4 regions of the Nocardioides sp. P4_G4 genome follow, and region 2 is predicted to be linked to each of the others. Evidence: predicted binding sites of a transcription regulator. Region 2 holds the regulator's gene; each other region holds the start of a gene.
The links. Region 2 encodes LexA, which represses DNA repair genes until DNA is damaged. Its sites were predicted from a motif close to TCGAACANNTGTTCGA; they were not measured.
Positions count from the first base shown of each region.

Region 1 (3,280 bases), on a different contig from region 2:
GGTCCTGGAGCCCTGAGGCCCGGGCCGGTGCGCGCGGACCTCAGAGCGCCCGCTCGCGCACGTGGTCGTCCTCCCAGCGGTCGCCGATCCGGAAGCGCTTGCGGCCCACGCGCTCGAAGCCGTGCCGGGCGTAGAAGCCGTTCGCCCGGGCGTTCTCCTCGCTGACGCCGAGCCAGGCGCCGGCGGCCCCGGTGCTCCTGGCCGCGTCCAGGGTCGCCGTCATGAGGTGGGCGGCGGTTCCGTCCCCGTGGTGCGCCGGGTCGACGTACATCTTGGAGAGCTCGATGGTCGGGTGGTGGCGGAGCACCTCCGCGACGTCGGGATCCGCCGGCGTGCCCGCGACGAGCATCGAGTAGCCGACCACCTCGTCGCTGTCGCCCGTGACCGCCACGTGCAGGATGCGCGCCGGGTCGAGGAGGTGGCGCGCGAAGGCAGACTCGGAGAGCTGGTCGGCGATGAACGCCTCCGTCTCCTCCACCGGGGTCTGCGGCGTGCACGCGAGCGGGAAGGTGAGGGCCGCGACCCGGTGCAGCGCGGCGGCGTCGGACGGGACGGCGAGACGGACCACGTCGGGCATCCGGCGAGTCTAGGGAGCGGTACGACGACCGCGGGCAGCGGCGACCGTCGTCGCACGTCCCGGCCGACGCCCGACCGACGGTGACGGGCGGCGGTCAGCCGGTGCTCTCGTCGACGACGTCGACCACCAGGCGCGGCGGCCCGGAGAGGGCCAGGACCCGGAACGGGACGCGGTCGCCCTCGATGCCGGCCAGCACCTGCGTGTAGCCCTCGAACGTCCCGCCGACGTGCACGTCAGCGACGTCACCGCCGTCCTCGGGCTCGAACTGCCCAGGGCCGCTGTAGTAGCCGGACGCCGGCCAGGTGGTGCCGGACGCGTAGATGTCCAGGATCGCGTCACCGCCCAGCGGCACGGCGTCGCCGCTCCCGTCGAGCACGGCCTCGTCGACGTAGTTGACGGTCCAGCCGGGGGTGCCCGTGCCCGAGAACTCCAGCACGATCCGGTCGAAGCCCTCGTGCTCACCCACGCGGACGTCCCTGAGCACCAGGTCCCAGTCCCCTGAGTTGTCCGCCGTCTGGCGCGCGGTGTTCGCGGGGAACGCCGCGGGCTCGTCGGTGTGGTCGCCCGCGGGGGAGTCGGTGGAAGAGGTGTCGGGGGTGACGGCTTCGGTGGCGTCGGTGGAGGTGGCCTCGGTGGAGGTGGCCTCGGTGGTGGGCTCCGGCGAGGCGGTGGCCCGGCTGGTCGCGGGACCGCTGCTCGCGTCGCCGCCGTCCCCGCGCTCGACGCCGGAACCGCAGGCGGTCAGCAGCGGCACGATGAAGGCCGCGCTCACCACGGCGGTCGTGACTCGTCGCATCGTCCCCCCTCGAGCCGGTGCCGGGGATGCTAGTGGAGCCGGGTCCGCTCCAGGGCGATCATCGGGCCCGCGAGGACAGCACCGGCCTCCGGATCAGGACTATCGTCGTGGCATGGCGACCATCCTGGAACGTCTGCAGGACGCGGTGAACGCGCACGACGCCCGGCGCATGGCGTCGTTGTTCGCCCCCGAGTACCGGAGCGTGCAGCCGCTGCACCCGGGTCGGAGCTTCACCGGGAGTGCTCAGGTCTTCAAGAACTGGTCGTCGGTCTTCGACGGTGTGCCCGACCTCGTCGCGGAGCTGGTCACCGCAGCCGTCGACCAGGACACCGAGTGGGGTGAGTGGAGCTGGCACGGTCACCACGCGGACGGCTCGCTCTTTGCCATGCGTGGTGTCACGCTCTTCGTCGTGCGCGACGAGCTCATCGTCGCGGGGCGCTTGTACATGGAGCCCGTCGAGAGCGATGGCGGAGACATCGAGGCCGCTGTCCAGGAGCTGTACAAACCCCCTCCGGAGTAGGCGACGGGCCCGCACACGACGCCCTCCCTGTCTCGACGGGCCACCGTCCACAGCCCCTTTTCTGGGGATGGAATCGAACGCATGTTCGACTAGACTGGGTGTATGCCGCCGGTCCCGCCCGTGGGACCACCCAGCGGCCGATCAGCGGGGGATGGGATGACGACCGGACACCTGGTTCAGGAGGCAGCCGAGGCGATCTCGGCCGCGCTGGACAAGGTCGGCCAGGTCGAGCTCCTCTACCTCGCGCCGACCGAGAAGGCCGCTGCGCTGGTGGAGCTGGCTCGGCTCGAGTCGCGGGTGGCGTCGGTCCGCCTTCGGCTGATGGCCGTGGCCGACGACGTGGCCGAGGAGTCCGGTGACCGCGACGTCGCGGCGTGGTTCCAGCGGACCGTGAGGGCCGATCGTGGCCGGGCGCGTCGGGACCTGGCCCTGGCCCGGTCCCTGGAGCAGCGATGGGCTGTCCTCGCCGAGGGCCATGGGTCCGGGGAGGTGTCGACCGCGCAGGCCGATGTCATCGGCCGGGCCCTTGATGACCTCCCCGACGACACCCCGGCGGACGTCGTGAGAGATGCGGAGCGGGTGCTGGTCGAGCACGCCGCCGCGTTCACCCCGAGCGAGCTGCGGGTCCTGGGCGGCCGGATCCTCGACGTCGTCGCCCCCGAGGTCGGCGACGAGCAGGAGCGCAAGCGCCTTGAGGACGAGGAACACAAGGCTCGCAAGACGACGTCGCTGACGACGCGGTCGCACGGTGACGGGACCACGACGATCGGGATCCGGGTCCCCGACGCCACCGCGGGCCGGTTGCTGACCTACCTGCACGCCTGGACCAACCCCCGCAAGAGCGACGGCGATCCCGGCAGCGCCAGCGACAGCAGCGCTGACGCGAGCTCCTCGGTCCCGTACTCCACCCGTCTCGGGCATGCGTTCTGTGCGCTGCTGGAGCACCTCGACCCGACGAAGCTCCCCCGCCACGGTGGGACCGCCACCTCGGTGGTCATCACGATGGACTTCGACACCCTCGTCAGCGGGCTCGGGGTCGCGACCACCGACACCGGCCACCGCATCAGCGCCTCCGAAGCCCGGCGCCTGGTCTGCAACGCCGGCCTCATCCCCGCCGTCCTGGGTGGTAAGTCCGAGGTCCTTGACCTGGGCCGGTCGAAGCGGCTCTACGAGAACGGCCCACGGCGGGCGATGGACCTCCGCGACTTGCACTGCCGTGCCGAGGGATGCGACATCCCCGCCGCCTGGTGCGAAGCACACCACCTCATCCCTTGGAGCAAGGGCGGCAGGACCGACCTCGCCGACGGGCTCCTGCTCTGCTCCCATCACCACCACCGGGCCCACGACGACAGCTACCTCCACGACCGACTCCCGAGCGGCGACCTGA
Region 1 is NZ_JBFUKA010000019.1:40,913-44,192, reverse strand. It holds gene AC1DQF_RS06545 (quinone oxidoreductase family protein) at 1-16, shown strand, start outside; gene AC1DQF_RS06540 (N-acetyltransferase family protein) at 41-577, opposite strand; gene AC1DQF_RS06535 (AMIN-like domain-containing (lipo)protein) at 672-1,373, opposite strand; gene AC1DQF_RS06530 (nuclear transport factor 2 family protein) at 1,486-1,893, shown strand; gene AC1DQF_RS06525 (HNH endonuclease signature motif containing protein) at 2,050-3,280, shown strand, end outside.
Region 1: AC1DQF_RS06525 (HNH endonuclease signature motif containing protein) is a predicted target of LexA. The motif match lies at 1,967-1,982, and genes of this name have one in related genera.

Region 2 (3,280 bases):
GACAGGATCCCCTTCCCTCGCCCCGACGACCCGCTGATGTCGGCACGGCAGCGGGCGGCCGACAAGGCGGGCGGCAACGGCTTCATGCAGGTCGCCGCGACGCACGCCGCGCTGCTGATGGCCCAGGGGGCGGGCCGGCTGATCCGGACCACCACTGACCGTGGGGTCGTCGCGGTGCTGGACCCACGCCTGGCCACCGCCCGCTACGGCGGGTTCCTCAAGGCCTCGCTGCCGCCCATGTGGACCACCACGGACCCCGCGCTCGTCCGCAAGGCGCTCGCGCGGCTCGCCGCCGGCTGAGGGCTGCGCGGCCGCTCGCCGTCACCGGGAGCGGTGGGTCAGCCACATTCCAGGCCACGTCCGGGTGGCTCGCGCACCGCCCTCGGGCGGGTCGACCACCGCCGACGGGCCGATCGTCTGCCAGGCGATCAGGACGATCGCCCACCCGGCCACGACGTCGAGGATCCAGTGGTTGCCGGTACCCACCACGACGACGGCGGTGAGGATCGCGTGCGTCCAGGCGAGCGCGGCGACCCAGCGGCGGCGTACGACGTGACTCACCGCGAGCGCCACCCACAGCGCCCACCCGGCGTGCATGCTCGGGAACGCGGCGAGCTGGTTGGTCAGCCAGCCCAGGCCCTGGGGAGCGGAGGCCTCGCCACCCCACCAGCCGGCCGCCGAGTGCACGGCCAGCAGGTCGGTCCACCCGGCGAGCATCCGTGGCGGCGCGGTGGGCATGGCGAGGTAGGCGACGAGGGCCGCGGCCGTGCTGCCCACCAGGGCGAGCCGGGCGGCTCCGTAGACGTCCCGGTGCCGCAGGAAGAGCCAGACCACGACGACGAGGGTGAGCACGTAGTYGGCGCCGGCGTAGTAGAAGGATGCGGCCACGCCCACCACGTCGTGCCTGACGAACCAGCCGTTGAGGCCGCCCTCGATGTCGAGGTGCAGGGTGCGCTCGACGTCGAAGATGCGCAAGGCGCGGGTGAGGGCCGGCGCCAGGGTGTCGTCGGCGAGCACCCTGCTCAGGGCGTAGCCGACGTAGACCAGGGCCAGGACGCCCAGCTCGCGCAGTCCGTCACGAGGAAGTGCCGCCTTGGCGGTCGTCGACCTGGTTGCGGTGGGCGCGGCGAGAGAAGTCACCCGTCAAGTGAACGTCGCCCGGCGCCATATTGCATCGGGAATTTCCCGGTCCTTCCCCCGACCTGGGTATCCGGGGGAGCCCGGAGGGGGTCACATGCGGCGCAGGACCGCCGTGACCTTGCCGAGGATGGTGGCGTGGGTGCCGTCGATCGGCTCGTAGGCGTCGTTGTGGGGGAGCAGCCACACGTGGCCGTCCTTGCGCTGGAACGTCTTGACCGTCGCCTCGCCGTCGATCATCGCGGCCACGATGTCGCCGTTGGCCGCGGTCTGCTCCTGGCGGATCACCACGTAGTCGCCACTGCAGATCGCCGCGTCGATCATCGAGTCACCGGAGACCTCGAGCAGGAACAGAYTGCCTTCGCCGACCAGCGACCTGGGGAGCGGGAAGACCTCCTGGATCTGCTCCTCGGCCAGGATCGGTCCGCCGGCCGCGATGCGACCGACCATCGGGACGTACGTCGCCGGGGGAGCGGTGTTGCCGATGTCGGTCTCGTCGATGCTCGACTCGTCAGCGCTGGAGATCGAGCGACGGGCGGCCATGACCTCGGGGAGGAAGACCTCGATGGCACGCGGCCGGTTGGGGTCGCGCTTGAGGAAGCCCTTTTCCTCCAGCACCTTGAGCTGGTGGGCGACGCTCGAGGAGCTGGTGAGCCCGACCGCGGCGCCGATCTCGCGCATGCTGGGCGGGTAGCCCCGGGTCTCGATGGCCTCCTTGATCGTGGCCAGGACGCGCTGCTGACGCGGGGTGAGTCCGGTCGCGTCCGGCGGCCCGTCGGGCATCTCGACGACCTTGCCGCTGCGGTCCTTGCTGGCCATGTGCTTCCTCCTGCTGCGTGGGCTGCTGCTGGGCCCTCTCATTGCGTGGCTCAACCGTAGTCCTGTCGCGCACGTGACTTCAAACATTTGTTCGAACCGCGTGTCGGGTTGGCGGGTCGTCGTGCCGCTCGAACAAATGTTCGTCCAACCCCTTGCATCGTTCGAACACACGCTCTACTCTCGAACACGTGCTCGATCGAACGCCTGAGCGATTCACCCGATTGTCGGTGGCTCCCTCTAGACACAGCCCCAGACAGAACCGATCGACACCACCTACCGGCTGACTCTTCCCCTGGAGGCCACCATGAGCACCGCCACCCTCTCTCCCGCCTTTACCCCGACCCGCACCGCGCGCACCGGCCAGACGGCCCGCCCCGCGCGGTCGTCCGTGCGGTTGACGCGCCGAGGTCGACTCGTCGTCCTCGCTGCCGCCCTGGCCTTCGCCCTGTTCGCGGGCTTCTTCCTCAGCTCGGTCGCCGTCGGCACCGACGAGGCCGGCCAGGCGCCCGCCACCGAGATCGTCATGGTCGAGCCCGGGCAGAGCCTGTGGAGCATCGCCTCCGAGCTCACCGACAGTGGCGACGTCCGCACCACCATGCGCGAGATCGAGCGGCTCAACGCCCTCGACACCGTCGCCATCTCCGCGGGGCAGAAGCTCCGCGTGCCGGTCAGCAACGACTGACCTTCTAGTTTTCCGCCAGCCGACTCGACCCCGGCTGGCGGGACCGGGGAAGACAAGGGGCGGGCCCATCGGGTCCGCTCCTTGCGGCATTTCAGGGTCGTTGTCGCAGTGCGATGCGGTGCGGTGCGAGCTGAGTCACCCGGTGACGCAACTCCCAGCGGGGACCCAGGTGGTCCGCGATGTGCGCTCGGGGGTCGGAGGGAAACTCAGCGGACGAGCTGTGGCGTGGCCTCGAGAACGGCGACATCGACGGGTGCGCCGGTGATCGCCACGGTGCCGTCCACGGGGCGCCAGTCGGGCTGGCCGACGACCTTGAACTGTGCCGACCAGGTGGTGTCGACGCTGAGCTGTAGGCCCGTGGACGGCTTGGCGTAGGTGTGGGTGATGAGCTCGGCCAAGTTGGCGCCCTCGGTCCAGGCTTTGCCGGGAGTGCTTGTCGTCTGGCTGGTGCCGTCGCCGTGCTGCCAGATGAACTGGCTGGGCCAGACCTCGAGCAGGACGTCGATGTTGACGCGGTCGAGGTGCACCGGGATCTGGTGGCGCTCCGCGCTGGTGGAGAGGATCGTCGGGAGGTTCACCAAGGTCTCGCCGCCCGGAGGCTGGACGTTGATCGTGGACTCGGGGAGGGCGACCTTCTCGAAG
Region 2 is NZ_JBFUKA010000076.1:1,338-4,617, reverse strand. It holds gene AC1DQF_RS16660 (ATP-dependent DNA helicase) at 1-300, shown strand, start outside; gene AC1DQF_RS16655 (phosphatase PAP2 family protein) at 322-1,140, opposite strand; gene lexA (transcriptional repressor LexA) at 1,231-1,956, opposite strand; gene AC1DQF_RS16645 (LysM peptidoglycan-binding domain-containing protein) at 2,261-2,638, shown strand; gene AC1DQF_RS16640 (hypothetical protein) at 2,845-3,280, opposite strand, start outside.

Region 3 (3,280 bases), on a different contig from region 2:
CGCCGTGGACGGGCTGGTCCTCCCGGGCGGGGAGTCGACCACGATGATCAAGCTCGCCCGGATCTTCGAGCTCCTCGAGCCCCTGCGGGCACGCGTCGCCGAGGGCCTGCCGGTCTTCGGCACCTGCGCCGGGATGATCCTGCTGGCCGACCGGGTCCAGGACGGGGCACCGGGCCAGGAGACGGTCGGCGGCCTGAACGTGACCGTGCGCCGCAACGCGTTCGGCCGGCAGGTCGACTCCTTCGAGGAGGACCTCCACGTGGAGGGGATCGACGACCCCGTGCACGCCGTCTTCATCCGCGCACCGTGGGTCGAGGAGGTCGGTCCCGGTGTCGAGACGCTGGCGCGCGTGGCCGCCGGACCGGCCGCCGGTAGGATCGTCGGCGTTCGCCAGGGTCACCTGATGGCGACCTCCTTCCATCCGGAGGTCGGCGGGGACACGCGGGTCCACGAGCTGTTCGTGGACCTGGTGCGCAGGCACTGACCGCGCGGACCACGCCGTACTGCTCCGGAGAAGAAGAGGGACCCATGTCTGGCCACTCCAAGTGGGCGACCACGAAGCACAAGAAGGCCGCGATCGACGCCAAGCGCGGCAAGCTGTTCGCCAAGCTCATCAAGAACATCGAGGTGGCGGCCAAGCAGGGCGGCCCCGACCCCACCGGCAACCCGACGCTCTTCGACGCGATCCAGAAGGCCAAGAAGAGCTCGGTCCCCAACGACAACATCGACCGCGCCCTCAAGCGCGGCTCCGGTGCCGAGGCGGGCGGCGCGGAGTACTCCACGATCATGTACGAGGTCTACGGCCCGGCCGGCGTGGCCATCCTGGTGGAGTGCCTCACCGACAACAAGAACCGCGCGGCCATGGAGGTCCGGACCGCGGTCACCCGCAACGGCGGCACCCTGGCCGACCCGGGATCGGTGTCGCGGCTCTTCGCCCGCAAGGGCGTCGTCGTGGTGCCCAAGGCCCAGGAGACGCGCGAGGTGTCCGAGGACGACGTCCTCGAAGCCACCCTGGACGCGGGGGCCGAGGAGGTCAACGACCTCGACGAGGCGTTCCAGGTGCAGTCCGAGGCGACCGACGTGGTCGAGGTGCGCACCGCGCTCCAGGCCGCCGGCATCGACTACGACTCGGCCGACGTGGAGTTCGTGGCCAGCATGGAGATCCCGGTCGGCGACAGCGACTCCGCGGGCAAGGTCTTCCGCCTCGTCGACGCGCTCGAGGACCTCGACGACGTGCAGAACGTCTTCACCAACGTCGACGTCCCCGACGAGGTCCTCGCCCAGCTCGAGGACGCCTGACTCGCGCGTGCGGCAAAGTCCCCGCTCAGGCGGGGAGTTTGCCACCTCGTGACGGTTGCAACGGTCACACAGCGCAGGACTCGCCCACCCAGTGCGGGTCGTTCGCCCGGTTCCGGCGTGTCGGGACCGGGCCGGACCGTCCGCGACCGTAGCGTGGCCGTACGAACAGATGTTCGGACGACCCGACGTGACGACGGTGAGGAGACCGGTCCCATGCGCGTGCTCGGCATCGACCCCGGCCTCACCCGCTGCGGGGTCGGCGTGGTGGAGGGCTCCCTCGGCCGACCGCTGAGCCTCGTCGACGTCAACGTGCTGCGCACCAGCGCGGGCGTCCCGGTGGCCGAGCGGCTCGTGACCATCGAGAAGGGCCTCGACGCCTGGCTCGACGAGTTCCGGCCGGACGCCGTGGCGGTGGAGCGCATCTTCGCCCGATCCGACGTCAGCACCATCATGGGCACCGCCCAGGCCAGCGGCATCGCGCTGGTGGTCGCGGCCCGCCGGGGCCTGCCGGTCGCGATGCACACGCCCAGCGAGGTCAAGGCCGCCGTGTCCGGCAGCGGGCGCGCCGACAAGGCGCAGGTCACCGCGATGGTGACCCGCATCCTGCGCCTCGACGCGCCCCCCAAGCCCGCCGACGCCGCCGACGCACTGGCCCTGGCCATCACCCACATCTGGCGCGGCAGCGCCCAGGCACGCATCGACGCCGCGCTCGCCGCGGCCGGGAGGAAGCAGTGATCGCATTCGTCCGCGGCGAGGTCGCCGCCGTCACGCTGACCAGCGCCGTCCTCGAGGTCGGCGGCGTCGGGCTCGAGCTGATGTGCACGCCGGGCACGCTGGCCACGTTGCGCGTCGGSCACCAGGCGATGCTGCCCACGAGCATGGTCGTCCGCGAGGACTCGCTGACCGTCTTCGGCTTCCTCGACGAGGACGAGAAGCAGGCCTTCGAGCTCGTCCAGACCGCGTCCGGCGTGGGGCCCAAGCTCGCCCAGGCGATGCTCGCGGTGCTCACGCCCGACGACCTGCGCCTCGCGGTCGCCACCGAGGACGTCAAGACCCTCACCCGGGTGCCGGGCATCGGCCAGAAGGGCGCCCAGCGCATCATCCTCGAGCTCCGCGACCGGATCGGTCCGCCGGTCGGTGCGAGCGGGCGTACGTCGTCCGCCGTGGTCGTCGACCCGTGGCGCGACCAGGTCCAACAGGGCCTGGTCGGCCTCGGCTGGTCGGCCAAGGAGGCCGACAAGGCCATCGAGGCGGTCTCCGACCAGGCCGGCGCGAGCCCCGACGTCCCCGCCCTGCTCCGTGCCGCGCTGCGCACGCTGAGCAAGGCCTGAGGGGACGTCCGCGATGCCGATCGACTGGGACGACACCGACGAGGGCGACCTCGACGTCTCCGAGGCGGACCTGACCCCGGCGGAGGCCGCCCACTTCCGCCGCCTCACCGACGCGGACGCCGACGGCGACGAGCGAGCAGTCGAGGCGGCCCTGCGTCCCAAGAGCCTCGACGAGGTCGTCGGCCAGACGCGGGTGCGCGACCAGCTCGGGCTGGTGCTCGAGGCGGCGCGCCGGCGGGGCAAGGCTCCTGACCACGTGCTGCTGTCGGGGCCTCCCGGCCTCGGCAAGACCACGCTGGCCATGATCATCGCCGGGGAGATGTCGTCGCCGCTGCGCCTGACCAGTGGGCCCGCCATCACGCACGCCGGCGACCTCGCCGCGATCCTCTCGGGACTCAACGAGGGCGACGTGCTCTTCGTCGACGAGATCCACCGGATGTCGCGCCCGGCGGAGGAGATGCTCTACATGGCGATGGAGGACTTCCGGGTCGACGTCGTCATCGGCAAGGGCCCCGGCGCCACCGCGATCCCGCTGGAGATCCCCCCCTTCACCCTGGTGGGCGCCACGACCCGCGCCGGGCTGCTGCCCGGTCCGCTGCGCGACCGCTTCGGCTTCACCGCCCACCTCGAGTTCTACGAGCCGCACGAGC
Region 3 is NZ_JBFUKA010000045.1:3,572-6,851, reverse strand. It holds gene pdxT (pyridoxal 5'-phosphate synthase glutaminase subunit PdxT) at 1-484, shown strand, start outside; gene AC1DQF_RS11905 (YebC/PmpR family DNA-binding transcriptional regulator) at 529-1,299, shown strand; gene ruvC (crossover junction endodeoxyribonuclease RuvC) at 1,513-2,034, shown strand; gene ruvA (Holliday junction branch migration protein RuvA) at 2,031-2,630, shown strand; gene ruvB (Holliday junction branch migration DNA helicase RuvB) at 2,644-3,280, shown strand, end outside.
Region 3: ruvC (crossover junction endodeoxyribonuclease RuvC) is a predicted target of LexA. The motif match lies at 1,461-1,476, and genes of this name have one in related genera.

Region 4 (3,280 bases), on a different contig from region 2:
CGGTCATCGCGGGCGCGCTCTCGGACACCGCGGTCGCCCACCACGAGGGCGAGTCGCAGGCCTCGGCCCTGGCCGCCCACAACGCCGCCACCCTGACCGCGCTCTCACTGTCGGCCGGCCACGCCTCGCTCGACGCCCACCTCGCCGGGACCGCCGTCGACGCCGGCGGCCTGCTGCCCGACGTCCAGGACAACAACTCGTGGACCCAGACCGTCGGGGAGGTCGACCCGCTGGAGCTGCTCGAGGTGCAGCTGTGCAACTCGATCGCGCCGTTCCTGCTGGTCTCGCGCCTGCGCCCCGCACTGTCGGCCGCCGCCTCCGCCGCGACGTCGCAGCGGGCGTACGTCGTCAACGTCTCGGCGATGGAGGGGCAGTTCTCCCGCCGCTACAAGGGGGCGGGGCATCCGCACACCAACATGGCCAAGGCGGCGCTCAACATGCTGACGCGCACCTCGGCGGGCGAGATGTTCGAGACCGACCGGATCCTGATGACCGCGGTCGACACCGGCTGGATCACCGACGAGCGGCCCCACCACGACAAGCTGCGGATCGCCGCCGAGGGTTGGCACGCCCCCCTCGACCTGGTCGACGGCGCGGCGCGGGTCTACGACCCGGTCGTGCTGGGCGAGGCCGGCGAGGACCTCTACGGCTGCTTCGTGAAGGACTACCGGCCTTCGCCCTGGTGACCTGCGGGGCTGGTCGACCGGCCGCGGTGAACCGGCACGGACCGCTCTACCTGCGTCGGTGGAAGATGATGTCGCCGTTGGCGAGGCGGTCGGTGCGGTAGCCGGTGTCGTGCGCCCTGTGGTGATGGTGGTTGCAGAGGAGCACGCCGTTGTCGAGGTCGGTCCTGCCCCCGGTCGACCACGGGTCGAGGTGGTGGGCGTCGCACCATGTCCCCGGGACCTCACAGCCCTCTGCCCTGCAGGTCTTGTCGCGGATCAGGAGTGCTTTGCGTTGGCCGGGCGAGAACAGCCGGCGCGCGCGCCCGAGGTCGAGGGGGATGCTGTCGCCGCCGAGGACGGCGGGGACGATCTGTGCGGTGCAGGCGAGGCGTCGGACCTGGGCGACGGTGATGAGGTCGCCGGTCAGCTCGTCGCCCGGCACCAGGCCGGAGCCAAGCAGGTCGGCCGCACCGAGCTCTGCCCGCAGGGAGGCGAGCGGGATGGTGACGACGACCGTGGTGGCGTCGCCACCGTGAATCGGCAGCCGCCGACGGTCGGCAGCTTCGAGGAACTGGATGAAGGCCWGCCCCATCCGCTTGGGGTAGGGGAGCCTCGTGAACGGGTCACTGGACGTCTCGTCCTGGTGCCTGTCGGTAGCGGCACGGGGGTTGCTGTAGGCCTCGAGGTAGGTCGCCAGCCGGGTGGCGGCGGCGTCCGGCACCCGCCCGGAGACACGAGTCGTGCCATCACCGAGGCGACGCATCGTCAGCCGGGTCTTGTCGGCGGCACTGTCCTCGAGCTCGGCCAAACGTCGCGCCTCCGCCTCCTCGGCGATCTCAGGTGCCACGACCTCGAGGATGTGTCGACCGAGTCGGCCGAGCTCCTTGGGCCCGAAGTGTGCGGCCTGCGCGACGAGGTGTGCCTCGGCGTGAGCGACAGTGTCAGCGTCGATGCGCGACGGGAGCGCGCAGAGGACGCGGTGGATGGTGTGCGCCTGCGCCAGGGTCGCGCCACCCTCCCGCATCGCAGCGGCCAGGACCGGGTGCTCGCCGTCCAACGCGCGCGACAGGGCCAGGTCGGCACGGGCATCGGCGAATCGGGTGCGGGTGACCTTCGCCAGCCATCCGGCTGCATCCTTCGTCGCGGTCGCCACGGCGAGGTCGCCGGAATCGGCCAGGATCCGCAGGCGCAGCTCGGCCAGCTGTCCCTCGGCCCGGACCAGCTCGCTCAGCGCGGCGGCCTTGTCATCGGTGGTCATGAAGGTGGGGTTGGCGTCACCCACGCTCTTCAACGTCGAACGGACCGAGTCCACCGCAGCCACGATCGGATGAATCATGCTGGACCTCCCCTCGACGACGGCTCATCACGTGCGTACGTGACTCACAACGGTCGTCGCTCCTGGAGGCCCGGTCTCCGGACTATTACTCACCCTCGCAACTCGCCCCACCAGCTCGGCAGCTCGACTACCCGGTGACTTCATGGAACGTAGTCCGTACCTTACCGGCGACGGACGGTATTCGTAAGTGTGTTCGAACGACAACAATTGGGTAAACGCGTTCGGAGGCCGGCCTTCTCGTCTGCGGTGCGTTGCACTGACAATGCACTATGGTGCACTTGTGGACATCAATGCCAGTGATCTCTCGGCCGCCATCGGCGCAAAGGTTCGTTCTGAGCGCCAGGCACGCGAATGGACGCTCGCCCAGCTTGCCGAGAAGTCCGGGGTGAGTCGCCGCATGCTCATCAACGTCGAGCAGGGCACCGCAAACCCGAGCGTCACCACGCTGCTGCGCCTCAGCGACGCCCTCGGCATCGGCCTGCAGGCCCTCGTCGCGGTGCCTCAGACGAAGCCCGTCAAGGTCATCCGAGCCGGTGAGGCACCCGCGTTGTGGACCGGCGAGGGCGGGGGCCGCGGCGTGCTGCTGGCCGGAACCACACCCCCCGACATCCTCGAGTTGTGGGACTGGAGGCTCGCTCCCGGAGACCGTCACGACAGCGAAGCCCACGTGCGCGGCACCAAGGAAATCCTGCAAGTCCGCGAAGGCGTTGTCACCGTCACCGTCGGCGAGCACAGCGAAGTCCTGAACGTCGACGACGCCATCTCGTTCACCAGCGACGTCCCGCACTCCTACGCCAACGACAGCACGGAACAGGCCAGGTTCTCCCTGACCGTGTTCGAGCCCGGCGTCGGCGCCGGCACGAAGACCGAGGCCAGCCATGACTGACCTTCGTACCGGTGACGAGCTTGCAGAGCTCCTGGCCGGTGTCAGCATCGACGATGCGGTCGCCGTCCTACGCCCCGACTACCGCGCCCTGCTCATCGCCGTCGACGGCCTCGCACCCGACGCAGGTGCAGGCGCAAGCGAGGTGCTCCTTGCACGCGCCGAGGACGTGGCCCGCGAGCTCCTGGCCGACGCACCCGTGGAGGAGCTGTCGCACGTGGCGGCATGGCGTGAGGCCTACCGCGCGTTCGGCGCCAAGCCCCAGCGCACCCGCAACAGCCTCGAAGCGCTCACTCGACGCGCTGGGGCAGGCCTGCCGCGGGTCAATGCCCTCACCGACATCTACAACGCCGTCAGCGTCATCCACCAGGTCCCCCTCGGCGGTGAGGACCTCAC
Region 4 is NZ_JBFUKA010000082.1:16,010-19,289, forward strand. It holds gene AC1DQF_RS17345 (SDR family NAD(P)-dependent oxidoreductase) at 1-686, shown strand, start outside; gene AC1DQF_RS17350 (HNH endonuclease signature motif containing protein) at 733-2,001, opposite strand; gene AC1DQF_RS17355 (helix-turn-helix domain-containing protein) at 2,282-2,887, shown strand; partial or broken gene AC1DQF_RS17360 (B3/B4 domain-containing protein) at 2,880-3,280, shown strand, end outside.
Region 4: AC1DQF_RS17350 (HNH endonuclease signature motif containing protein) is a predicted target of LexA. The motif match lies at 2,183-2,198, and genes of this name have one in related genera.